4 regions of the Kitasatospora terrestris genome follow, and region 4 is predicted to be linked to each of the others. Evidence: riboswitches for the same ligand, from Rfam matches in the RefSeq annotation. Region 4 holds a riboswitch; each other region holds the start of a gene.
What was found. A riboswitch is a leader RNA that binds a small molecule or an ion and turns the genes downstream of it on or off. The one in region 4 is predicted to bind cyclic di-AMP.
Positions count from the first base shown of each region.

Region 1: it holds a riboswitch for cyclic di-AMP, as region 4 does, so the genes downstream of both, ABEB06_RS11100 (C40 family peptidase) here and ABEB06_RS29165 (glycoside hydrolase family 16 protein) in region 4, are expected to answer to the same signal.
Region 2: it holds a riboswitch for cyclic di-AMP, as region 4 does, so the genes downstream of both, ABEB06_RS36425 (transglycosylase family protein) here and ABEB06_RS29165 (glycoside hydrolase family 16 protein) in region 4, are expected to answer to the same signal.
Region 3: it holds a riboswitch for cyclic di-AMP, as region 4 does, so the genes downstream of both, ABEB06_RS22720 (transglycosylase family protein) here and ABEB06_RS29165 (glycoside hydrolase family 16 protein) in region 4, are expected to answer to the same signal.

Region 1 covers NZ_BAABIS010000001.1:2,404,337-2,410,146, reverse strand. Annotated here, with positions in the region: gene ABEB06_RS11110 (NYN domain-containing protein) at 1-289, shown strand, start outside; gene ABEB06_RS11105 (C40 family peptidase) at 495-1,523, shown strand; cyclic di-AMP (ydaO/yuaA leader) riboswitch at 1,852-2,006, shown strand; gene ABEB06_RS11100 (C40 family peptidase) at 2,017-3,087, shown strand; gene ABEB06_RS11095 (C40 family peptidase) at 3,232-4,275, shown strand; gene ABEB06_RS11090 (hypothetical protein) at 4,401-5,606, shown strand; gene ABEB06_RS11085 (carbohydrate kinase family protein) at 5,697-5,810, opposite strand, start outside.
Region 2 covers NZ_BAABIS010000001.1:7,987,698-7,993,507, forward strand. Annotated here, with positions in the region: gene ABEB06_RS36420 (AurF N-oxygenase family protein) at 1-763, shown strand, start outside; gene ABEB06_RS36425 (transglycosylase family protein) at 782-1,948, opposite strand; cyclic di-AMP (ydaO/yuaA leader) riboswitch at 1,952-2,108, opposite strand; gene ABEB06_RS36430 (peptidylprolyl isomerase) at 2,391-3,056, opposite strand; gene ABEB06_RS36435 (class I SAM-dependent methyltransferase) at 3,133-3,750, opposite strand; gene ABEB06_RS36440 (helix-turn-helix transcriptional regulator) at 3,953-4,816, opposite strand; gene ABEB06_RS36445 (alpha/beta fold hydrolase) at 4,981-5,810, shown strand, end outside.
Region 3 covers NZ_BAABIS010000001.1:4,908,779-4,914,588, forward strand. Annotated here, with positions in the region: gene ABEB06_RS22705 (nucleoside triphosphate pyrophosphohydrolase) at 215-1,207, shown strand; gene ABEB06_RS22710 (SDR family NAD(P)-dependent oxidoreductase) at 1,304-1,720, opposite strand; gene ABEB06_RS22715 (cytochrome P450 family protein) at 1,875-3,125, shown strand; cyclic di-AMP (ydaO/yuaA leader) riboswitch at 3,330-3,473, shown strand; gene ABEB06_RS22720 (transglycosylase family protein) at 3,477-4,190, shown strand; gene eno (phosphopyruvate hydratase) at 4,375-5,661, shown strand; gene ABEB06_RS22730 (FtsB family cell division protein) at 5,738-5,810, shown strand, end outside.
Region 4 covers NZ_BAABIS010000001.1:6,358,773-6,364,582, reverse strand. Annotated here, with positions in the region: gene aceB (malate synthase A) at 1-1,124, opposite strand, end outside; gene ABEB06_RS29180 (IclR family transcriptional regulator) at 1,316-2,110, shown strand; gene ABEB06_RS29175 (antibiotic biosynthesis monooxygenase) at 2,231-2,545, opposite strand; gene ABEB06_RS29170 (hypothetical protein) at 2,622-3,092, shown strand; gene ABEB06_RS29165 (glycoside hydrolase family 16 protein) at 3,093-4,415, opposite strand; cyclic di-AMP (ydaO/yuaA leader) riboswitch at 4,419-4,598, opposite strand; gene ABEB06_RS29160 (esterase/lipase family protein) at 4,737-5,810, opposite strand, start outside.

The DNA of each region.
Region 1 (5,810 bases), 4.0 Mb from region 4:
CGGGCTGGCGATGCTGGCCCAGCGCACCCAGGCCGAGGTGACCTGCGTCTTCGACGGGCAGGACCTGGACGTGCCGGTGATCATGGCGCCGCCGCGCGGGGTGCGGGTGCGGTTCAGCCGGACCGGGGAGACCGCGGACGAGCTGATCCGCCGGCTGGTGCGGGCCGAGCCGGAGGGCCGTCCGGTGGTGGTGGTCTCGGCCGACCGGGAGGTGGCGGACGGGGTCCGCAAGGCCGGTGCCCGGCCGGTCGCCTCGGTGCTGCTGCTGAATCGGTTGTCCCGGAGCTGAGCCGGGCTCAGGCGCTCCGTCGGTGCTGGTCGGGGCGCCCGGGTGGCCGCGATGTGTCGATCGCGTGAAGCCCGCCCGGGTTGGGAAGTTCGTGGGGGTGGGGGAGTGGCGCGGGAGCGCCGAGTTCACTAGGGTCTGGCGTCAAACCTATTTTCCGGACTATCGCCCGAACGGGTGAGTCCAGCTGGAAGAAGGAGCTACACCCTTGGCCTCCCACCGCCGTCCCAAGCAGCCGAGCCGTGCGCGGGTCTCCGTGCTCACCGCTGCCGCCGCGACCGCGGTCGCCCTGTCGGCCCAGGTGAGCGCGCACGCCGCGCCCGCCCAGCCGAACAAGGACGAGGTGAAGGCCCAGGTCGACAAGCTCCTCGAGGAGCAGGAGCAGGCGGCCGAGAAGTACAACGGCGCCAAGGAGCGGGCCGACCAGCTGCACAAGCAGGCCGACCAGCTGCAGGACCAGATCGCCCGCAGCCAGGCCCAGATGACCGACCTGGCCGGCGGCCTGGCGGCGGTCGCGGCCGACGAGTACCGCACCGGCGGCGTCGACCCGTCGATGCAGCTGATGCTCTCCACCGACCCGGACAAGTACCTGGCGCAGGCCTCCAGCTTCGAGCAGGCCGCCAACACCCAGGCCGACACCCTCCGGTCGCTCAAGGACCAGCAGCGCCGGCTGGACCAGCAGAAGCAGGAGGCCGCGGCCGTCCTCGCCGAGCTGGACAGCTCCACCCAGGCGCTGAACGACGCGAAGAACCAGGTCCAGGAGAAGCTGAAGGAGGCCCAGAAGCTGCTGAGCAAGCTCAGCGCCGCGGACCGGGCCGCTATCCTCGGCGGCGGTGCCGCCGCCTCCCGCAGCGACTCCCGCTACGACCTCTCCAGCCTGCCGCAGCCCGGCGGCTACGCCGGTGTCGCGGTCAACGCGGCGATGGGCAAGCGCGGTTCGGCGTACGTCTGGGGCGCCACCGGCCCGAGCACCTTCGACTGCTCCGGCCTGATGGTCTGGGCGTACAAGCAGGCCGGGGTCTCGCTGCCGCGCACCTCGCAGTCCCAGGCCTCGGTCGGCACCGGGGTGCCGCTGTCCGCCGCCCAGCCGGGCGACCTGGTCATCTACTACGGCGACGCCCACCACGTGGGCATGTACATCGGCAACGGCCTGGTGGTCCACGCGCCGCGCACCGGCGACGTGGTGAAGGTGATGGCCGTCGACACCCTCCCGATCAAGACCATTCGTCGGGTCTGACCGTTTCGCCCGGCTCCTGACGGGCCGTGACACGCCCGGACGCGTCGAGATCGCCCTGTGATCTGCGACACGTCCGGGCTTCGTGTTTTCCAGGCTTATGATGCGAATAAATCAGCGGTCGGTAACTGCGTGATCACAAGCGGTCATATTTGAAATCGAAATTGAGCCTCTTTCAGATTTTTTTCTGACAAGGATTTGAACGGATCACGGTTGGGTTACTAGGGTCATGCCTCGACCGCCGTGAAGTCGATCGCCCAGCCCGGGCGACGGCGGTGGTCGCCGCCGAGTCCGTGAAGCAGCGGGGCAGCTGGTCTGCCGCGGGGAAGCCCTTGCGGGGGTGCTGTGGAACGGAGCCGGGGAACCACCAGTTCCTCCGGGGTGAATCGGCGCCAGGACGGCCGCGCGAGCGGGCGGGGAGGCGTCGTAGGGCAGCTCTTCGCCCGAACCCGTCAGCTCACCTGGTAGGCGGTGTGAGGAGAAGGAGTCCGCCTTCGTGGCGTCCCATCGTCGTCCCAAGCCCGCCGGCCGCGCCCGCATCTCGATCCTGACCGCCGCTGCCGCCACCGCGGTCGCGCTCTCCGCCCAGGCCGGTGCCCACGCCGACCCGGCGCCGACCAAGGACCAGGTCAAGCAGCAGGTCGACGAGCTCAACGAGCAGGCAGAGGTCAAGACGGAGGCGTACAACGCCGCCGTCGAGAAGCAGCAGACCCTGCAGAAGCAGGTCACCCAGCTCCAGGACCAGGTCGCCCGCCAGCAGGCCCAGGTGACCACGGTTCAGGACACCCTGGCCGGCATCGCCGTCGAGCAGTACCGCACCGGCGGCATCCCGCAGACCGTCCAGCTGATGCTCTCCAGCAACCCGGACGTCTTCCTCGGCGAGGCCGGCCGCCTCGACCAGGTCGGCGCCACCCAGGCGGACCTGCTGAAGGCCTTCAAGGACGAGCAGGGCAAGCTCGACCAGCAGCGCAAGGAGGCCGAGCAGAAGCTCGGCGAGCTGGACTCGACCACCAAGAGCCTCAAGGCCGGCAAGGAAGAGATCCAGGGCAAGCTGGCCAAGGCCCAGGAGCTGCTGAACTCGCTCACCCAGAAGGAGCGCGAGGACCTCGCCGCCGCCGAGGCCAAGGCCGCCGCCAGCTCCCAGGCCGCCGCCGAGCGCGCCTCGCGCGACACGCCCCGGGCGGACCTGGCCCCCGCCAACCTGCCGGCCGGCTCCGGCTACGCGGCCGCCGCCATCGCCGCCGCCCAGTCCAAGCTGGGCAGCTGGTACTCCTACGGCGCGGCGGGCCCGTCCACCTTCGACTGCTCCGGTCTGATGCAGTGGGCGTACGCCCAGGCGGGTGTCTCGATCCCGCGCACTTCGCAGTCCCAGGCCGGCGCGGGCACCAGCGTGGGCAGCAACATCGCCAACGCCAAGCCCGGTGACCTGATCATCTACTACGGCGACCAGCACCACGTCGGCATGTACGTCGGCAACGGCCAGATCATCCACGCGCCGCACACCGGCGCGCAGGTCCGCTACGAGTCGGCGACCGCGATGCCGATCAACCGGATCGTCCGGGTCTGACGCCCCGTGACTCCCGGAGGGCCCGGCACCCCACAGGGTGCCGGGCCCTTCGCGCACCGGTCGGACTTCTGTCCGATTTGGGGTCAAATATTCGGTGGTGGAGGGGTTTGGACTAGATCGGGGCGACTCGCTAGCCTCTGGCCCATGTCACTGCACCGCCGCCCCACTCTGCCGGGCGTCCAGCGGCTGGCCTGCGCGCTGGCCCTCACCGCAGCCGCGACCAGCGCCATCGGCGTGACCGTCACCCCGGCCCAGGCCGAGCCGACCAGCAGGCAGGACGTCAAGGCCCAGATCGACCAGATCTACGACGAGGCCGAGCAGGCCTCCGAGAAGTACAACGCGGCCCAGGAACTCCAGCGCAGGCTCCAGGCCGAGACCTCCGCGCTGCAGGACCAGATCGCCTCCGGCCAGGAGGAGCTCAACCTGCTCCGCCAGGACCTCTCCGCGGTCGCCGCCGCCCAGTACCGCTCCGGCGGCATCGACCCCGGCGTCCGGCTGATGCTCGACTCCGACCCGGCCGGCTACCTCGCCCGTGCCCGCTCCCTCGACCAGGCCGTCGAGCGGCAGAACGAGACCCTGCGCCAGGTGCTCGACCGGCAGGGCCGGCTCGACCAGCGGCGCGCCGAGGCCACCGGCAAGCTCGCCGAACTCGACCGGGTCCGGCAGACCCTCGCCGAGTCCAAGGACGAGATCCGGCAGCGGCTGCTCAAGGCGCAGAAGCTGCTCGACGGCCTCGGCACCGCCGAGCGCGCCCGGATGGCCGCCGACGACGCCCGCGAGGCCGAGCAGCGCGCCACCCGCGGCACCGACCGGCTCGACCTCGGCACCCTGCCGCCCTCCTCCGACCGGGCCGCCGTCGCGCTCGCCGCCGCGATCAGCAAGATCGGCTCCCCCTACGTGTACGGATCCACCGGCCCCCGTGCCTTCGACTGCTCCGGTCTGATGTACTGGAGCTGGAGGCAGGCCGGAGTGACCCTGCCCCGCACCTCGCAGGCCCAGGCCTCCGCCGGCCGGCGGATCAGCCTCGCCGAAGCACGACCGGGAGACCTGGTGATCTTCTACAGGGACATGCACCACGTCGGCATGTACGCCGGCGGCGGTGTCGTCGTGCACGCGCCCTACCCGGGCGCGCGGGTGCGGTACGAGAGCGTCAACGCGATGCCCGTCACCGGGGTGGTGCGGGTCTGAGCTCCACGGATCCCGCGGCCGACGGCCGGCCCGCCCCCCGACCGGGGGCGGGCCGGCCGCTGCTGTCGCGCCGCGCCGCCCTGCTGCTGGCCGCCGGCGGCCTCGCGCAGCTCTCGCTGCCCCGGGTGACCGCCCCCGCGCCGGTCGGCGCCCCGCTGCCGACCGTGCCGTCCCCCGCCGGCCCGACCGGGTCGCCGTCCGGTCCGGCGGCCGGCTCGTCGCTCGGCCGGGCAGAGCTGGAGGCGCTGCTCGCCGCCCGGGCGGCCGCGCTGCGCACGGGCGACCGGGCGGCGCTGCTCGGCGGCTCCGCGCCGGGCGCGGCCGAGGCGCAGGCGGCCCTGCTCGGGTGGACGGCCGGGGTGCCGTTCGCGGAGCTGGCCTACCGGGTCGGGCCCTCCTTCGCCGAGCCGGGCCCGCAGGCCGCTTCCGCCTCGGTGCCCGTGGAGCTCGCCTTCCGGCTCGCCGGCGTCGACGACCACCCGGCGGTGCTGCAGCGGAAGGTCGACCTGGTCCGGGACGGCGGGCGCTGGCTGGTGGCCGGCGAGGAGCCGGTCGGGTCGGTGGCCCTGTGGGACCTCGGCGGGACGGTGCGGACCGCCTCCGGCAAGCGGTGCCTGGTGCTCGGGACGGCCGATGCCGCCGAGCTGGGCGAGGTCGCGGGCCTCGCCGACCGGGCCGTGCCCGCGGTCAGCGAGGTCTGGGGCGCCGGGTGGGGCGGGCACCTGCTGCTGGAGCTCGCCGAGACCGAGGAGCAGTTCGCCCGGCTGCTGGACGTGCCCGCCGACACCTACCGGGGCATAGCCGCGGTCACCCTGGCGATGGCGGGCGCGCCGGTGCGGACGCCGGCCGACCGGGTGCTGGTCAACCCCGAGGCCTACCGGGACCTGAGCGAACTCGGCCGGCGGGTCGTGGTCACCCACGAGGCCACCCACGTGGCCACCCGCGCCGACACCCGCGCCTGGACGCCGCTGTGGCTCTCCGAGGGCGTCGCCGACTGGACGGCGTACCGGGAGAGCGGGCGGACCGCCCGGCAGATCGCGCCGGAGCTGGCGGCCGAGGTCCGGGCCGGACGGGTGCCGACCGCCCTGCCGGACGACGCCGCCTTCGCCGCCGGGACGGCCGGGATCGCGCAGGCTTACGAGATGTCGTGGCTCGCCTGCGACCTGGTCGCCCGGCAGCACGGAGGGGCGACGCGCCTGGTGGCGCTCTACCGCGCCGTCGCCGCGGCCGGGTCGGGCCAGCTGGAGAAGGCGTTCCGCACGGAGCTGGGGATCGGCGTCGCGGAGTTCACCCGGCAGTGGGCCAAGGACCTGACCGCCCGCCTCGGCTGACCACGGGCGGCTGCGGTGCCGGCTGCCGCCGGATCTCCGGTACCGGCTGTCGCAGGCCCAGGGCGCCCGGCGGGTGGTCCGGGGCGGGGGTCAGGCGGTGTTCAGGAGGGGTTCGAGTTCGGCCGCGGTGATGAAGCTGGTGTGGGTGCCCGCGGTGGTGCAGGCGTGGGCGCCGGCCAGGGTGCCGGCGCGCATGGCGGTGGC
Region 2 (5,810 bases), 1.6 Mb from region 4:
CTGCCCGCCCCACCGCCTCTCGCTCTACGGCACCCCGCTGTGGGAGGAACTGGACGAGGAGCGGCGGATCGAGCTCAGCAAGCACGAGACCGCCTCGATCGCCAGCGTCGGCATCTGGTTCGAGGAGATCCTGATGCAGATGCTGCTGCGGCACTCCTTCGACCAGGACCCGACCTCCGCGCACGTGCAGTACGCGCTGACCGAGATCGGCGACGAGTGCCGGCACTCGGTGATGTTCGCCAGGATGATCAGCTGGATGGGCGTCCCCGCGTACGGCGTGCGCCCGGTGGCGCACAACCTCGGACGGCTCTTCAAGGCGATCTCCACGCACAGCCAGACCTTCGGCGGCACCATGTACGTCGAGGAGATCCTGGACGCCTTCCAGCGCGAACTGATGGCCGACGAGACGCTCCAGCCGCTCACCCGGCAGGTGTCCCGGATCCACGTCATCGAGGAGTCGCGGCACATCAGCTACGCGCGCGAGGAGCTGGTGCGGCGCCGGCTCGGTCCGGTCCGGCGCCGCTACGAGCAGCTGTTCATCGGTCTGATCGTCTACTTCGCCACCGTCAGCCTGATCCACCCGCGCCTGTACCGCGCCGTCGGCATCGCCCCCGAGGTCGGCAGCGCCGTCGCCAAGGCCAACCCGCACTGGCGGGCCACCAAGGTGGAGATGGCCGCCAAGGTGATCGGCGTCCTCGACAGGGCCGGGCTGGTCGGCCGCACCAACCGCTGGCTGCTGCGGGCCGCCGGCGTCATCCACTGACCGGCGGCCCGGCGGCCCCTACTTGTCCAGCTCGAGCACCAGGCCCGGCTTGAGCAGGTCCGGGTTGTCACCCACGACCTGCTTGTTGGACTCGTAGAGCCCCTTCCAACCGCCCTGCAGGCCGTTGTTGCGGGCGATGGACGCCAGCGTGTCGCCCGCCGCCACCGTGTACGCCTGCGGGGCGGCGGCCGGCGGGGCCGTCTCGGTGGCGGGAGAGCTCGGCTGCGCGGTGGGCGCGGCCGGAGCGGTGGCGTCGGCGCCCGGGACCGTCGGGGTGGTCGGACCGGTCGCCGGCGCCGTCGGGTCGACCGGCGGCGCCACCGGCAGCGTCGGGGCGCCGGTGATCGGAGCGGTCGGGTCGACGGTGACCGGCGGGACGGTCGGGGTCCCGGTCGGGTCGGTCGGCAGGGTCGGCGTCGTGGTGACCGGCGCGGTGGGAACCGTCGGGTCGACCGGGACCACGGGAGTCGCCGGAGTCGCCGGGGCGACCGGCGCGGTGGTGGCGGGCGCCGTGATGCCCTGCGCGTCCCGGGCGTCCTGCGCGGCCTTCGCCGCCTTCGCGGCGGCCGAGCTGACGTGGTGCTCGTACACCGAGCGGTGGCTGGTCCAGAACCAGCCGCCGTCCTGCTCGTACCAGTACACGCTGTACACCGGGTCCCAGCCCGGGAGGCCGGAGAAGACCGGGGTGGTGTGCGCGGCGGGCAGCGAGCCGTCCTGGGCCGCGTTCACCATGTCGACGCCCCGGCTGCCGCGCAGCGAGCCGGTCTCGTCCGCCGAGTCGTTGACGTCCACCACGCCGGTCACGCCGTCCCGGGACAGGCCCGCCTGCTGGGCGCAGGTGCCCCAGCCGCCCTCGCCCTCGGCGGCGAGCACCCGCTCGGCCACCGCGATCTGCTGGCTGCGGGTCGCCTTGTCCGCGCTCGGCGCGAACTCGGTGCCGCCGTACGCCGCCCAGGTGGAGTCCGTGAAGCGCAGGCCGCCGTGGTAGCCGTCGCCGGAGTCCGCGCTCCAGTTGCCGCCGGTCTCGCAGCCCGCGACCTTGTCCCAGACCGGCGTCGGCGCGGCCTGCGCCCCGGTGGCGGCCAGCAGGGGCAGTGCCAGGCCCACGCCCGCGATACTCGCGACAGCGATGGCCTTCTCCGCCTGGGTGGGGCGGCGGTGCCGACCCGGGCCCGTGAAGAGCATGAGGACGTCCCTCTCCGCACGCCTGCGAGGTGAGCTGTCGGGTTCGGACCGGGAGGTGGCCCGGCCGCCGGGAGGCGGCTTCACCCCGAGCCGTCGGGGACGGCGACTGACCTGGTTCCCCCACCCCTGCCCCAGGTGGTGTGTTCGGCATCCCGGGAGCGCGGCGGACAGGGCTCGGCGTTTCCGCGCACGGGGCCCGCGTGTGCGGGCTGCACGGAGACTATTCAACCCGGGCAGCCAATCACAAGCTCATACCGCCCGGATCACGGCCCCGTCACGGGCCGTCCGCCTTCGTCGCCCACAAACCACAGCCTCCCCACAAGCCCCGTCCGCACACCGCCGCCCCGCGCGGCCGTTCGAAACTCGCTTGCGCGAAGCTCGAACCACGGTACGGTCCGGCCGCTGACGCCAGGTCGGCGGCCGGAGGTATGTGTCGGTCCGGTCAGCGCTTGGTGATGGCGACGTGACGGATGTTCACCGGCAGGGTGGGGAAGCCGTCGCCCGGGTTGTTCTGGTCGTCCTCGCCGCCCGCCGCGATCCTCTGCAGGACGTCGAGCCCCGCCGTCACCCGACCGAACGGCGTGTAGGCGGGGGAGAGCTTGGTGTCCTTCCAGACGAAGAAGAACTGGCTGCCGTTGGTGTTCGGGCCGGCGTTGGCCATCGCCACCGTCCCGGCCGGATAGGTGGCGCCCTCCAGGTTCTCGTCCGGGAAGGAGTAGCCGGGCCCGCCGCTGCCGGTGCCGGTCGGGTCGCCGCACTGCAGCACGAAGATGCGCTGGGTGGTGAGCCGGTGGCAGTGGCTGCGGTCGAAGTAGTCGTGCTCGGCCAGGAACCGGAACGAGAACGTGGTGCACGGCGCCTTGTCGGTCAGCGCCTTGAACGTGATCGCGCCCTGGGAGGTGCGCAGCGTCGCGCTGTACGGCTTCGCCGCCCGCTTCGCGTCGAACACCGGGATGCCCTTGAAGTTGTCGGCCGGGACCGCCGGGGTGTAGCTGCAGGCGGCGGACGCCGCGGGGCCCGCCCCGGAGGGCTGGGCGGCGGCGGTGCCGGACAGAGCGAGCGGCAGGGTGGCCGCGGCGGTGAGCAGGGCCAAGGACTTGCGGTTCACGGATCGACCTTCCGGGTGGAGTTGGCGTGGACCCGTCATGCATGCCCCGTCCGGTCGGCCGCCAAGCGTGCCGGATTCACCCGCGACGCAGGCGCACCAGGGTGTCGATCGCCTCACCCGGCGTCCCGTCAGGACGGGTCGCAGGGCGGCGGACCCGCTCCGCCCGAACGGCCGTCAGGCCGCTGCCGGCGAGGGTGGCGAGGATCTCCGGCAGGCGGTACAGCACCGCCGGGTCCTGCGGCCCGCCCACGCCCCCGGCGAGGTTGGTCGAGTCGTGACCCACCACCAGCAGCGTGCCGCCCGGTGCGACCGCCCCCGCCGCGCGCACCAGCACGGACGCGAACTGCCCGGCGGGCAACTGCAGGTATGCGATCAGCACCAGGTCGTACCCGGCCGCCTCCGGCTCGTACCGCAGCACGTCCGCCTCGACCAGCTCCACCCGGGCGCCCGCCTCCGCGGGCAGCGCGGCGGCGAGCGCGCGGGCGCGGCCCAGCGCGACGGGGGAGAAGTCCACCGCGGTCACCCGCCAGCCCCGGGCCGCCAGCCACAGGCTGTTGCGGCCCTCGCCGGCCGCCAGGTCGAGCGCCCGCCCGGGCGGCAGGTCGGCGGTCTCCGCGGCGACCCAGCGGTTGGGCTCGGTGCCCCAGACCAGCTCCGAGCTGCGGTAGCGGGTGTCCCAGGCGCTGCTGTCCAAGGCGTGCCTCCGGTGCGGTGCTCGTCGGGAGGTCGAGCCTATCCGGCGGGGGAGCCGGCGGCGCGGAGCCGGCGGACCCGGCCGGGCCGGGCCCGCCGCCGAGCACCGGCAGCAGGCCGCCGACGCAGGGAGGGGCGCGGCGTGCGGGTTCCGTGCGCCGGTGCAGGAGTCGGAGGCCGATGAAGCGGTCGGGGTGCGGGGGCTAGGAGCCGCGGGAGGCAGCCTCGGCGCAGTGCCGGTGCTCGGGGCCGAGCGCGCGCAGCAGGTCGAGGGCTTCGGTGCCGCCGGGCGGCGGGGTGAAGACGCGCAGGCGCTGGTCGGCCGCCGGCGTCGCCAGCACCTCGCAGTCGAAGACGATCCGGCCCAGCTCGGGATGGACCAGCCGGTACGGGTGCGAGGTCCGGACCGCCACCTCGTGCCGCTCCCAGAGCGCCGCGAACTCCTGCCCGGCGGCCGAGGCCCGGAGCCGGGCGAGGAGGGCGCGGGACGCCTCGTCGGTGCCGCGCCGGACGACCGCGGCGCGCAGGTCGGCGACCAGCTGCCGGGCGTACTCCTCGTGCTCCTCGGCGGCCAGGCGATCACGCACCACCCGGTCGGAGAACCAGCGCAGCACGATGTTGCGGTCCGGGCGGGCCACCGAGCAGACGCAGCCGAACAGCGCCTGCGCCAGCTCGTTCTGCGCCAGCAGGTCACCCAGGTCGCTCAGCACCTGCACCGGGACGCCCTCCAGCCGGTCGAGCAGGTACAGCAGGCTCGGCCGCAGGTACTCCCCGGCCCGGTCGGCCTCCGGCGGGCGGTGGCCGGCGAGCAGGTACAGGTGGTCGCGCTCGTCGACGCCCAGCCGCAGGGCCCGGGTCAGCGCGGCCAGCATCTGGTCCGACGGCTGCGGGCTCCTGGCCTGCTCCAGACGCACGTAGTAGTCGGCGGACATCCCGGCGAGCACGGCCACTTCCTCGCGGCGCAGCCCGGGCGTGCGCCGCCGCGGCCCCTCGGGCAGCCCGACGTCCCGCGGGCCCAGCCGCGTCCGGGACCGGCGCAGGAAGTCGGCGAGCTGATCGCGGTCCATCCCCATGCCGGTAGTGATACCACCGCACGCCGGGCCCGGCGCCACCCGTTTGCCAGGGACCGCCAATCCCAGGAAGAGCGCTCCGCTCCCCACCCGACGGCGGCCGACGCACAGTGGTGACGTCCCGTCAGGCCGGCCCGTACGAACCGAACGGTGGTCACCCGATGAAAGCGTCCCTGCTGGCAGTACCCGGCGCCCGGCTGCGCCACCTCGTCCGCGGCTCGGGCCCCGTGCTGGTGCTCGTCGCCGGCGGCCACGGGGACGCCACCGCGACCGAGGCCCTCGCCGACCGCCTCGCCGACCGGTACACCGTCCTCACCTACGACCGCCGCGGCCTGTCCGGAAGCACCGCCGACCGGCCCGGAGCGAGCCCCCGCACGCACGCCGACGACCTCTCCCGGCTGCTCGCCGCCCACACCGCCGAGCCCGCCCACGTCTACGGGAGCAGCCTCGGCGCGCTGATCGGGCTGGAACTCACCGCCCGACACCCCGGGCAGGTCGCCACCCTCGTCGCCCACGAACCGCCCGTCACCCAGGTCCTGCCGGATCCCGAGCGGGCCGCCGCCCTCAGGGACCTGCGCTCCGCCGAGGAGGCCTTCGCGGCTGACGGAACCGCCCCGGCCCTGCGCAGGTTCGCGGAGCTCGTCGGCATCGACCCGAGCGACCGCGAGCCGGAGGTCGAACTCCGAGCCCCGGGCCCGCAGCAGCGGGCGAACGCAGCCTTCCTGCTCACCCACGACACCCCGGCCGTCCGTACCCACCGGCTCGACCTGGCCGCGCTCGCCGCGTCCCCGGCCCGGATCGTCCCCGCCGCCGGCGAGGACTCCGCCCGCTACTGGCCGCACCGCTGCGCCGCCCTGCTCGCCGAGCGGCTGGGGATTGCCTGCGAGCCGTTCCCCGGCGGGCACAACGCCTACGTCCTCCGTCCGCGGGCGACCGCGGAGCGGCTCCACCAGGTGCTCGGCGGCGGAGCCGAATTCCAGAGGCACGTGCG
Region 3 (5,810 bases), 1.4 Mb from region 4:
CAGTCGGTTCGCGGAGCGTCCCCGCCGGAGGCGGTCGTCGGGCGTGTGCCGCTCGCGGAGCGCCTTGCCGGAGGCGCCCTGCGCATCTCGCCGTCGCGCAGCGCCTCGCCGGAGGCGCTTGGCGGCAGCCAGCTCGCGGAGCGTCCTCGGGGGATGGTGGGCGGGGGTCGCGGAGGGCCGGGCGGCTGGTGGGGGAGCGGGTAGGTTCTGGGGTGTGGACACTCCGAAGCTGACGTTGCTCACCACTACTCACCGCGTGGCCCCCGGGCTGCTCTCCTGGCCCGCGTGGGAGGCGTTGCGGTCCGCGCCGCGGGTCCTCGCGGGCGACGCCTCGCACCCGCAGCTGCCCGCCGTCCGCCAGGCGGGCGTCGTGGTGGAGGTGGTGGAGCGGGGTTCCGCTCCGGCGCTGGCACGGATGCTGGTGGAGGCGGCGCCGGTGCTGTGGCTGGGCAGTGCGGACGGTGACCCGGGGCTGACGGACGCGCTGGCGCGGATCTCGGTGGAGGAGGCGGGCCGGGTGCCGGAGATCGAGGTGCTGCCGGGCTCGTACGACCTGCCGGGTGCGCGGCTGCTCGACCTGGCGTCGGTGATGGACCGGCTGCGTTCGCCGGGGGGCTGTCCGTGGGACGCCGAGCAGACGCACGCGAGCCTGGTGAAGTACCTGGTGGAGGAGGCGTTCGAGCTGGTCGAGGCGATCGAGGAGGGGGATCGGGAGACCCTGCGCGAGGAGCTCGGCGACGTGCTGCTCCAGGTGTTCTTCCATTCGCGGATCGCCGAGGAGCACCCGGACGACCCGTTCTCGATCGACGACGTGGCCGGCGACATCGTGGAGAAGCTGATGTACCGGCACCCGCACGTCTTCGGTGACGTGGAGGCGTCGGGTGCGGCGCAGGTCGAGGCGAACTGGGAGCAGTTGAAGGCGGCCGAGAAGCAGCGGGAGTCGGTGCTCGACGGGGTGCCGGCGGGGCTGCCGGCGCTCGCGTACGCGGCGAAGCTGGTCTCCCGGGTGCGGCGGGCCAACTTCGTGGGCGTGCCGGACGGCGCGTACGAGCTGCCGGCGGAGCTGACCGAGCGGTCGGCGGGCGACCTGCTGCTCGCGATCGCCCAGCGCGCGTACGACGCGGACGTGGACGTGGACGCCGCCCTGCGGGCCGCCGCCCGCCGCTACCGCGCCGCGGTGCGACAGGCCGAGGGCCTCAACCCGTAGTGACCCGCCGGGCTGCGGTCACCAGCGCAGCCCCGGGGCCCCGGGCGCCGGGAGCGGGATGCCGGGAGCGGGACGCCGGGGGCCGGGGGCCGGGGGCTAGGCGACGGCGGCCGGCTCCGGGCTGCGCCGCTGCTGCGGGACGACCTCGCCGATCGCCTCGCCGAGCAGGGCGAGGAGGTCGGCGAGCGGGTCGAGGTGGTCGGGGAGGTCGGCGAGCTGGACGATCCGCTCGCCGTCGGGGCCGGCGACCGCGAAGAGGTCGATCGGGCCGAGGTGCTTGACGGCGGTGGAGACCAGCGCGGCGATGTCGCTGGGGCGGTGGATGTCACCGGAGACGCCGACGACGTGGCAGTCGGGCCGGTCGAGTTCGGTGGCGAGGTCCTCGGCGACGCCGGGCCGCAGGTCGGCGATGAGGAGGCGGGCGGCGCCGGCGGCGGTGAAGCGGCGGGCGAGTTCCGCCCCCGAACCTCCGTCGAGCACCGCGATGACCACCACTGCCCCGGTTACCCGCATGGACTGCTCCTCCTTGAGACGCCCGGTGGCCGGTCCGCACGCCGCCCACCAACGGTTGTCGGAGGATCGTAGGCACGCCACGACCCTCCGCAACAGGGATTACCCGCCAGGTGACCAGACTCACGCAGGTCGGGGCACCGGATACCGTCAAGGCATGTCCCACACGCCCGAGACCACCCGCCCGGAGCTCTTCACCTGGGAGTTCGCCGCCGATCCGTACCCCGCGTACGCGTGGTTGCGCGAGCACGCGCCGGTGCACCGGACGACCCTGCCGAGCGGAGTGGAGGCGTGGCTGGTGACCCGGTACGCGGACGCGCGGCAGGCCCTCGCGGACAGCCGGCTCTCCAAGAACCCCGCGCAGCACAACGCGCATGCTCATCGCAGCGGCCGGGTCGGCATCCCGGGCGAGCGCCAGGCGAACCTGATGACGCACCTGCTGAACATCGACCCGCCCGACCACACCCGGCTGCGGCGGCTGGTGTCGAAGGCGTTCACGCCGCGCCGGGTGGCGGAGTTCGAGCCGCGGGTGCAGCAGCTCACCGACCGGCTGATCGACTCCTTCGCGGAGCGCGGCTCGGCGGACCTGATCCACGAGTTCGCGTTCCCGCTACCCATCTACGCGATCTGCGACCTGCTGGGTGTCCCGGCCGAGGACCAGGACGACTTCCGGGACTGGGCCGGGATGATGATCCGGCACCACGGGGGGCAACGCGGGGGTGTCGGCCGGGCGGTGAAGCGGATGCGCACGTACCTGGCCGAACTCATCCACCGCAAGCGGGCGGACCTCGGGGACGACCTGATCTCGGGGCTGATCCGGGCCAGCGACCACGGCGAGCACCTCACCGAGAACGAGGCCGCCGCGATGGCGTTCATCCTGCTCTTCGCGGGTTTCGAGACCACCGTGAACCTGATCGGCAACGGCCTGTACGCGCTGCTGCGCAACCCGGGGCAGCGCTCGCTGCTGCAGGAGTCGCTGGCCCGGGGCGAGAGCGGGCTGTTGGAGACCGGGGTGGAGGAACTGCTGCGCTACGACGGGCCGGTGGAACTGGCGACGTGGCGGTTCGCGACGCAGCCGCTGTCCATCGGCGGGGTGGACGTCCCGGTCGGCGACCCGGTGCTGGTGGTGCTGGCGGCGGCGGACCGCGACCCGGCCCGGTTCGCCGGGGAGAACACCCTCGACCTGGCCCGCGCCGACAACCCGCACCTGGGGTTCGGGCACGGCATCCACTACTGCATCGGCGCGCCGCTGGCCCGGCTCGAGGGGCAGCGGGCGCTCGCCACGGTGCTGACCCGGCTGCCCGATCTGCGTCTTGCCGCCGACCCGTCCGAACTGCGCTGGCGGGGCGGTCTGATCATGCGCGGCCTGCGCGAACTGCCGGTCTCCTTCACTCCGGTGCACGCCTGACGGCGCGTCGTGTCGCGGGGGCTGAATGCGGATCAAACCGGACGTACCTGCATAGTTCGTACCCGAGTTGTGACGCTTCGTAATTCTTGCGTGATACCGGTGATATGAGCTTGTGATTGATCGTCGGATCTGCCTACTCTCCCTCTGCTCGCAGCCGCGGGCCCCGGGTGCGGAACGCCGAATCCTGTCCGCCGCGCCGCAGGGAATCCGACAACGACCCGGACAGGGGCGGGGGAACCAGGTTTGACGCCGTCCCCCACGGCTTGGGGTGAAGCCGCCTTCCCGGCGGCCGGGCCACCTCCCGGTCCGAACCCGACAGCTCACCTCGCAGGCGTGCGGAGAGGATTCGCCATGCTGTTCACCGGTTCCGGCCGCCACCGTCGCAGTACCAAGGCCGAGAAGGCCATCGCCGCCGCGGGCGTCGCGGGCGTGGGTCTGGCCCTGCCCCTGCTGACCGCCACCGGCGCCCAGGCCGCCCCGGTCTCCGTCTGGGACAAGGTCGCGCAGTGCGAGTCCGGCGGAAACTGGTCGATCAACACCGGCAACGGCTACTACGGCGGCCTGCAGTTCAGCTCCTCCACCTGGAAGTCGTTCGGCGGCGGCCAGTACGCGCCGCGCGCCGACCAGGCGAGCAAGGGGCAGCAGATCGCCGTCGCCGAGAAGGTGCTCGCCTCGCAGGGCCCCGGCGCGTGGCCGGTCTGCTCGAAGCGCGCGGGCCTGACCAAGGGCGGGTCGTCGGCCCAGACGGACACCGCCTCGCGCTCCGAGACCCGCGCGGCGGCCCCGAAGGCCGCGACGCCCAAGGCCGCGACGCCGAAGACCGCGACCCCCGAGGCGGCGGCGCAGGGCGCGACGTCGCAGAGTGCGCCCCGGGTTGTGCCGCAGGGCGCCCAGGCCCCGGCCGCCGCCGGCGGCGGCTACACCGTGCGCCCCGGTGACACGCTGTCCGGCATCGCCGCCGCCCAGCACGTGTCCGGCGGCTGGCAGAAGCTGTACGAGTCCAACCGTCCGGTGATCGGCGGCAACCCGGACCTGATCATGCCGGGTCAGGTCCTGTCGTTCTGACGGCTGCGGGAGCGGGCACTCCGGACCGTCCGGCGTGCCCGCTTTTGCGGGGCATTCAGATGAACTACCGGCGAGTAGCGCGCCACACGGTGAGACGGGACGAAGGTCAACGTGGACCGGAAGCCCGGGACGGTTAGGCTCTGGTCGTAACGACTACACATCCGCTTCCGCTAGGAGATGCCTCGTGCCGTCCATTGATGTCGTCGTAGCCCGCGAGATCCTCGATTCCCGCGGCAACCCCACGGTCGAGGTCGAGGTCGGCCTCGACGACGGCAGCACCGGCCGTGCCGCTGTCCCGTCGGGCGCGTCCACCGGCGCCTTCGAGGCGCTGGAGCTCCGCGACGGCGACAAGAACCGCTACTTCGGCAAGGGCGTCGAGAAGGCCGTCCTCGCCGTGATCGAGCAGATCGGCCCGGAGCTGGTCGGCTACGACGCGACCGAGCAGCGCCTGATCGACCAGGCCATGCTGGACCTGGACGCCACCCCGGACAAGTCCTCGCTCGGCGCCAACGCCATCCTCGGCGTCTCGCTCGCCGTGGCGCACGCCGCCTCCGAGGCCAGCGACCTGCCGCTGTTCCGCTACCTGGGCGGCCCGAACGCGCACGTCCTGCCGGTCCCGATGATGAACATCCTCAACGGCGGTTCGCACGCGGACTCCAACGTGGACATCCAGGAGTTCATGATCGCCCCGATCGGTGCGGAGTCCTTCTCGGAGGCCGTCCGCTGGGGCGTCGAGGTCTACCACACCCTCAAGGGCGTCCTGAAGGAGCGCGGCCTGTCCACCGGCCTCGGCGACGAGGGCGGCTTCGCGCCGAACCTGGACTCCAACCGAGAGGCCCTGGACCTCATCACCGAGGCCATCAAGAAGGCCGGCTACGTGCCGGGCAAGGACGTCGCGCTCGCGCTGGACGTCGCCGCCTCCGAGTTCTACAAGGACGGCGCCTACCAGTTCGAGGGCAAGGCGCTCTCCGCCGCCGAGCTGATCGAGTACTACGCCGAGCTGGTCGCCGCGTACCCGCTGGTCTCCATCGAGGACCCGCTGGACGAGTCGGACTGGGACGGCTGGAAGGCCATGACCGTCAAGCTGGGCGACAAGGTCCAGCTGGTCGGTGACGACCTGTTCGTCACCAACCCGGCCCGCCTGGCCCAGGGCATCGAGACCGGCACCGCCAACGCGCTGCTGGTGAAGGTCAACCAGATCGGTTCGCTGACCGAGACCCTGGACGCCGTGGAGCTCGCCCAGCGCAACGGCTACCGCTGCATGATGTCGCACCGCTCCGGCGAGACCGAGGACGTCACCATCGCCGACCTCGCCGTCGCCACCAACTGCGGCCAGATCAAGACCGGCGCCCCGGCCCGCTCCGAGCGCGTCGCCAAGTACAACCAGCTGCTGCGCATCGAGGAGATCCTCGACGACGCCGCCGAGTACGCGGGTCGCGGGGCGTTCCCCCGCTTCAAGCACGAGGGCTGAGCCAGCCTGACCGGTGCCCCGGCTCCCACCGCGTAGGGTGGGGCCGGGGCACCGGCATGTGCAGGAGGGGTACGAGATGGCCAAGTGGAGGATCCCGGGGCTGGCGGCGCGGCCGCGCTTCACCAGCCGCGCCACCGTGCTGGTGCTCG
Region 4 (5,810 bases):
CCGTTGCCGGCCTCGCGGTCCTTGTCGGCCTTGACCTTCTCCAGGGCGGCGGCGTTGACCTCGGGGTCCCTGCGGGAGGGGATGAAGGCGGCCATGCCGCCGATGGCGTGGGCGCCGCGGCGGTGGCAGGTCTGCACCAGCAGGCGGGTGTAGGCGGCCATGAACGGCGAGGCCATGGTGACGGTGTTGCGGTCGGGCAGGATGTAGTGCTCGCCGGCGTCGCGGAAGTTCTTGACGATGGAGAACAGGTAGTCCCAGCGGCCGGCGTTGAGGCCCGCGGCGTGCTCGCGCAGTTCGTAGAGGATCTCCTCCATCTCGAACGCGGCGGTGATGGTCTCGATCAGCACGGTGGCGCGGATGGTGCCGTGCGGGATGCCGAGTTCGGCCTGGGCGTGGGTGAAGACGTCGTTCCACAGCCGGGCCTCGAGGTGGCTCTCGGTCTTCGGCAGGTAGAAGTACGGGCCGGAGTTGGGGTCCTCGGGGCCGCGGGCGAGCAGCCGGGCGGCGTTGTGGAAGAAGTACAGGCCGAAGTCGAAGAAGGCGCCGGCGACCGGGGTGCCGTCGACCAGCAGGTGGTTCTCGTCGAGGTGCCAGCCGCGGGGGCGGACCACGACGGTGGCGAGCTGGTCGGCGGGCTTGAGGGTGTAGGCCTTGCCCTGGGGGGAGGTGAAGTCGATCCGGCCCTCGTAGGCGTCGATCAGGTTGATCTGGCCGGAGACCACGTTCTCCCAGGTGGGGGCGGTGGCGTCCTCGAAGTCGGCGAGCCAGACCTTGGCGCCGGAGTTGAGGGCGTTGATGACCATCTTGCGGTCGGTGGGGCCGGTGATCTCGACCCGGCGGTCCTGGAGGGCGCGGGGCGCCTCGGCGACCTGCCAGTCGCCCTCGCGGACGGCGGCGGTGTCGGGGAGGAAGTCGAGGGTGCCGGCGGCGGCGATCTCGGCCCGGCGGGTCTTGCGTCGGGCCAGGAGTTCCTGACGGCGGCCCTCGAAGGCGCGGTGGAGGCCCACGACGAAGGCGACGGCCTCCGGGGTGAGCACCTCCTCGGCGCGGGGGACGCGCGGACCGGCGACAGTGACGACCGGGGCGGCGGGGGCAGCGCCGAGTGGTCCCTGATCTGCAGCCATGGGCAGGACACTCCTTGGACGGTTGTGATCGCTCGGGATGTTCCGGTGGGAACTTCCCGGATCCGAACCCTGCCTACCGGCGGGTTCTGTTCTGTAAGGTGGAGACTAGTTTCCGCGATACAGAATTTCAACGGTTTGTTGAGCTAGATCGCAGGGACTCTACTCCTCCTCCGACAGTGAAGGGAACGCCGGTGGTCAGCACCCCCGCCACAGCTCCGACAGGCAACGACCGCGCGGGCGGCGGCGTGCAGTCGGTCGAGCGCGCCTTCCTGTTGCTGGAGGCGCTGGCCGACTCGGGCGGCATCGCCACCCTGAGCGAGCTCTCCACCACCTCCGGCCTGCCGATGCCGACCATCCATCGCCTGATCCGTACCCTCGTTCAGCAGGGCTATGTCCGGCAGGACACGGCGCGCCGGTACACGCTCGGCCCGCGGCTGATCCGGCTCGGCGAGACGGCCGGCCGACTGCTCGGCAGCTGGGCCCGCCCGTACCTGACCGAGCTGATGGAGGCCACCGGCGAGACCGCGAACCTGGCCGTCCTGGAGGGTGGCGAGGTGGTGTACGTCGGGCAGGTGCAGTCCCGCCGCTCGATGCGGATGTTCACCGAGGTCGGCCGCCGGGTGCAGCCGCACTGCACCGGCGTGGGCAAGGCGCTGCTCGCCCAGCTGCCCGAGGAGGAGGCCAGGGCGCTGCTCGGCACCGGCCCGCTGCAGGCGCACACCGCGTACACCGTGACCGACCCGCAGGACCTGATCGCCCAGCTGGGCGCGGCCCGCGAGTCCGGGTACGTGGTGGACGACCAGGAGCAGGAGATCGGGGTGCGCTGCATCGCGGTCGCGGTGCCGGGCGCGCCGACGCCGACCGCGCTGTCGGTCTCCGGCCCGGAGGCGCGGATCCGCGCGCTGGAGGCGCAGGCGGACAGCGCGGCGCTCGTCCCGGTGATGCGTCAGATCGCCTCCCGGCTCGGCGAGGTGCTCGCGCCGTAGCGCGGACGGCGTGCCGTAGCACGGACGGCGTGCCGTAGCGCGGACGGCACGACGCAGCACGGACGGCGCGACGTAGCACGGACGGCGCGACAGGACGGACGGGACGGGGCGCCGACCGTGTCAGTTGGACAGGTCGAGGTCGCCGACCTGGGCGACCGTCACCTCGAAGACGGCGAGCACCGGATCGGCCCCGGCCTCGCGGAACAGGCGCGGCGCGGCGGCGGTCTTGGGGTCGGCCCGGACGGCCTCCAGGGTGGCCAGGTCGCGCCACAGGCTCTGGATCCGCCAGTGCCGGTCGCCGCCCTTGAGCAGCTCGGTGCGCAGCAGCCCCTCCGGCAGCGGGCCGGCCACCAGCTGCCGGTACGCCTCGACGAACGCGGTCTCCCGTTCGGCCGCGACCGCGCCGCTCACCTCGCTCAACACGCGACCAGTCATCGTGTCCACCTCCGCTCGACAGGGCGTGCGCCACTACTGTGAGTATGCAGGCGGGTGCCGACAGTGGGAGTGGAGCATGGCCGTGCGGGTGATGCGGGCGCTGGTGGTCGCGGCGGTGGCGGCCGCGGCTGCCCTGGGGACGACCGGGACGGCGGCGGCGCCCTCGCACGCGGACCTGCAGGTGGTCCGGCTCGATCCGGACCCGGCCGCGCCCGGCGGGCTGACCACGGTGCACGCCTTCGTCGCCAACGGCGGACCGGACCGGACGGCCTCGCCGTTCACCGTGCTGGTCGACCTGCCGGCGGGCTTCACCGCCGAGGGCCCGTTCTTCCCGGACGGCTGCGCCGTCTCGCTCGCCGGCCACCTGGTCCGCTGCACCTTCCCGGCGGGACTGCCGGCGCTGCGGACGGCGACCGCGCTGATCCCGGTCCGGGTGGACGCGCACGTGCCCCCCGGCACGAGGGCCGAGGGGCGCGTACGGGTGACGGGCGCGGACGACGCCGATCAGCGGAACGACCGGACGGCGTTCACGCTCACCGTGAGCTGACTAGCGGTAGACGCGCACCCAGTCGGCGGCGAAGCTGATCGGCGCGGAGCCGGACGCGGCCGGGTGGTACTGGCCGGCGCTCAGCGACAGGTTGAGGATCAGGTACGCGGACCAGCCGGTGCCGACCCCGGTGCCGTCGGAGAACACCTTCTTGCCGTTGACGTACCAGTCGACCGAGTCGGCGCCGTAGTAGGTGCCGATGGTGACCCACTGGTCCTTCGCGATGGCGCTCGCGTCGGTGTAGTACTTCGAGCCGGACTTGACGTGGTTGGTCAGCTCCAGCAGGTTCGGGTTGTCCGGGTGGTACTCGAAGGAGTCGATCTCGCCGTTGCCGTTCTTCCAGGTCCACAGGGCGGGCCAGGCGCCGGTGCCGGCGGGCAGCTTGACCCGGGTCTCGGCGTAGTCGCCGGTCTTCACCTGGAAGCCCTGGGAGGAGTACTCGGTGGTGAGCAGGCCGGTGTCCCAGGCCTGCTTGCCGTTCTCCAGGGTGTGGCTGGACGGCTTGGCGGTGAAGGTGGCGACGCCGCCGGAGACCTGGACGCCGCTGGTGGTCAGCCAGTCGAGCTTGTTGTCGTCCGGGTTGTGGTTGCCGTAGCGGTAGGCGCTGGACTTGTCGCCGGTCCACTTGGAGCCGTACGCGATGGCGCTGTCGAACTCCTCGGACCAGGTCAGTGCCTTGCCCGGGATCGGCGAGCCGGTGGCCGCGGCCGGGGTGGTCGGCGCGGTCGTCGGCGTGGGGGCGGCCGTGGGCGTCGGGGTCGGCGTCGGCGCGGGGGTCGGCTTGACGGTGGGGGCGGGCGCCGGGGCCGGGGTGGCGGCGCCGGCGGCGGCCACGGTGAGGGTGCGCGAGGGCAGGTTGTGCCAGGCGTTCGCCGAGTCCTGCCAGAAGCCGAACTGGGTGTAGGTGCCGGCCGGCAGGGTGCGGGCGGCGCTGGTGAAGGTGGTGCCGCCCGGGCAGATCTGCACGTTGCTCGCGTTGCCGGGGAAGTCCAGGTTCCGCCCGGCGGCGTCGCGCACGCCGACGCCGAGCGTCTTGGCGGTGAAGCAGGACGAGGAGTGGACGGTCAGCGAGGCGGTGGTCGGGACGGCGGCGGTCATCGACTCCGGGGCGAGGCGGTCCTGGGTGACGGTCGCGGCGGTGGACGTGGTTCCGGCAACGGTGGCGGTCGTGGGGGCCGCGGTCGTCGGGGCGTTCCAGACGGACGGGGTGGTCCAGGCGGACGGGTTGAACCAGGCGGCCTGGGCGCTGCCGGCGAGCGGCGCGCCGATCAGGGCGGCGGCACCGGCGACGGCGCCGATGCGGGCAGGACGGGAGAGGCGCATGACGGGGTTCCTCCGCGACGCCTGCGAGGTGAGCTGTCGGGTTCGGGCCCTGAGGCGGCCCGGCCGCGCGTGCGTGCGGCTTCACCCCTAGCCGTGTCCGGCCGTCCCGGAGGGAGCGGAGGGCATGGCGACGTACCTGTGGGTCCCCCGCTCCTGTCCAGTGGTGGTCAGCGAAAGCCCCCGGCGGGTGGACAGGATTCGGCGTCCCGGCGGCGGCGTGCCCGGTGCGAGCACCCGAGCAGGCTAGACAGATTGTCGACAGAGCGACAACCGGCCCGGGAGAGACAAGCGTCACACCGCGGGCCGGCGGGATCGCCCTGGTCAGGTGAGCCAGGAGGTGATCTGCTGGACGGCGGCCGGGGCCCAGGCGAGCTCCATGTGGTTGAGGCCGCCGAGCAGCGCGGTGCCGCCGACGGTGGGGATGCCGGTGGTGTCCAGGGCGCTGGCCGTGAACACCAGGCCGTCGCTCGGGCCGCGGCCCTCGTTGAGGATCCCGGGGATGTCGGCCGAGCCGCCGGCCAGCAGGTAGCTGCGCACCGAGGCGGGGACGCCGGCCCGCTGCAGCGCGGCGATCAGCGACCCGGCGTCGATCGCGGCCTGGATGCCCTGGCCGGAGGTGTAGAAGCCCTGGCCGCCGTAGTAGGTGGTCCACCAGTCCTGGGCGGTGGAGTCGAGGCCGTACCGGCCGTCCCAGCGGGCGAGCAGCTGGCGCTGGCCGGGGAAGCAGTCGTACCCGCCGCTGGGCAGCACGCCGAGGCAGGGCTGCGCGGTGTAGCTGCCGTAGCAGGTCATGTACAGGTGCGGGGAGGGCGCGTTGGCGGTGCCGCCGCAGGCCGGCCAGGTGGCCGGCGAGAAGGCCCAGCCGTGGGCGTACGTGTAGTCCAGGCCGCCGTGCGGGCCGCCGAGGGTGATCAGGCGCCGGACGTCCCCGGCGTAGGCCCAGCCCCAGGACGGCCGGACCGAGGAGACGTACGCGCGGGCCGCGACCTCGCCCTTGCTCCAGGCGACCACGTCGACCTGGGTGACCCCCAGCCTGGCCCGGACCAGCGCGATCGCGTCGCCGACCGCCTGGGCCTGGAGCAGGTTGTCGCCCTGCTTGTGGGCGAAGCCGATCGCGAAGACCCGGTGGCCGGAAGCGGCCAGGCTCTGCGCCAGGCCGGTGGAGGGGCAACTGGCCGCGCCGCAGCTGCCGGTGGCGCCGGGGTCGGCCCAGGCCCGGTCGGCGTTGTCGTTGGCGCCGTGCACCAGCAGGACGGGGGTGGCGATCGGGCCGGTGTTCCAGCCGGTGGCGCTGTGGAGCAGGAAGCGGCCGGAATAGGGCTGCCGGACGCCGCCGAACCAGGTCAGCCGGGCGCCGTCCTGGTCGCCGCGGCCGTCCGGCGGGTACTGCTCGGC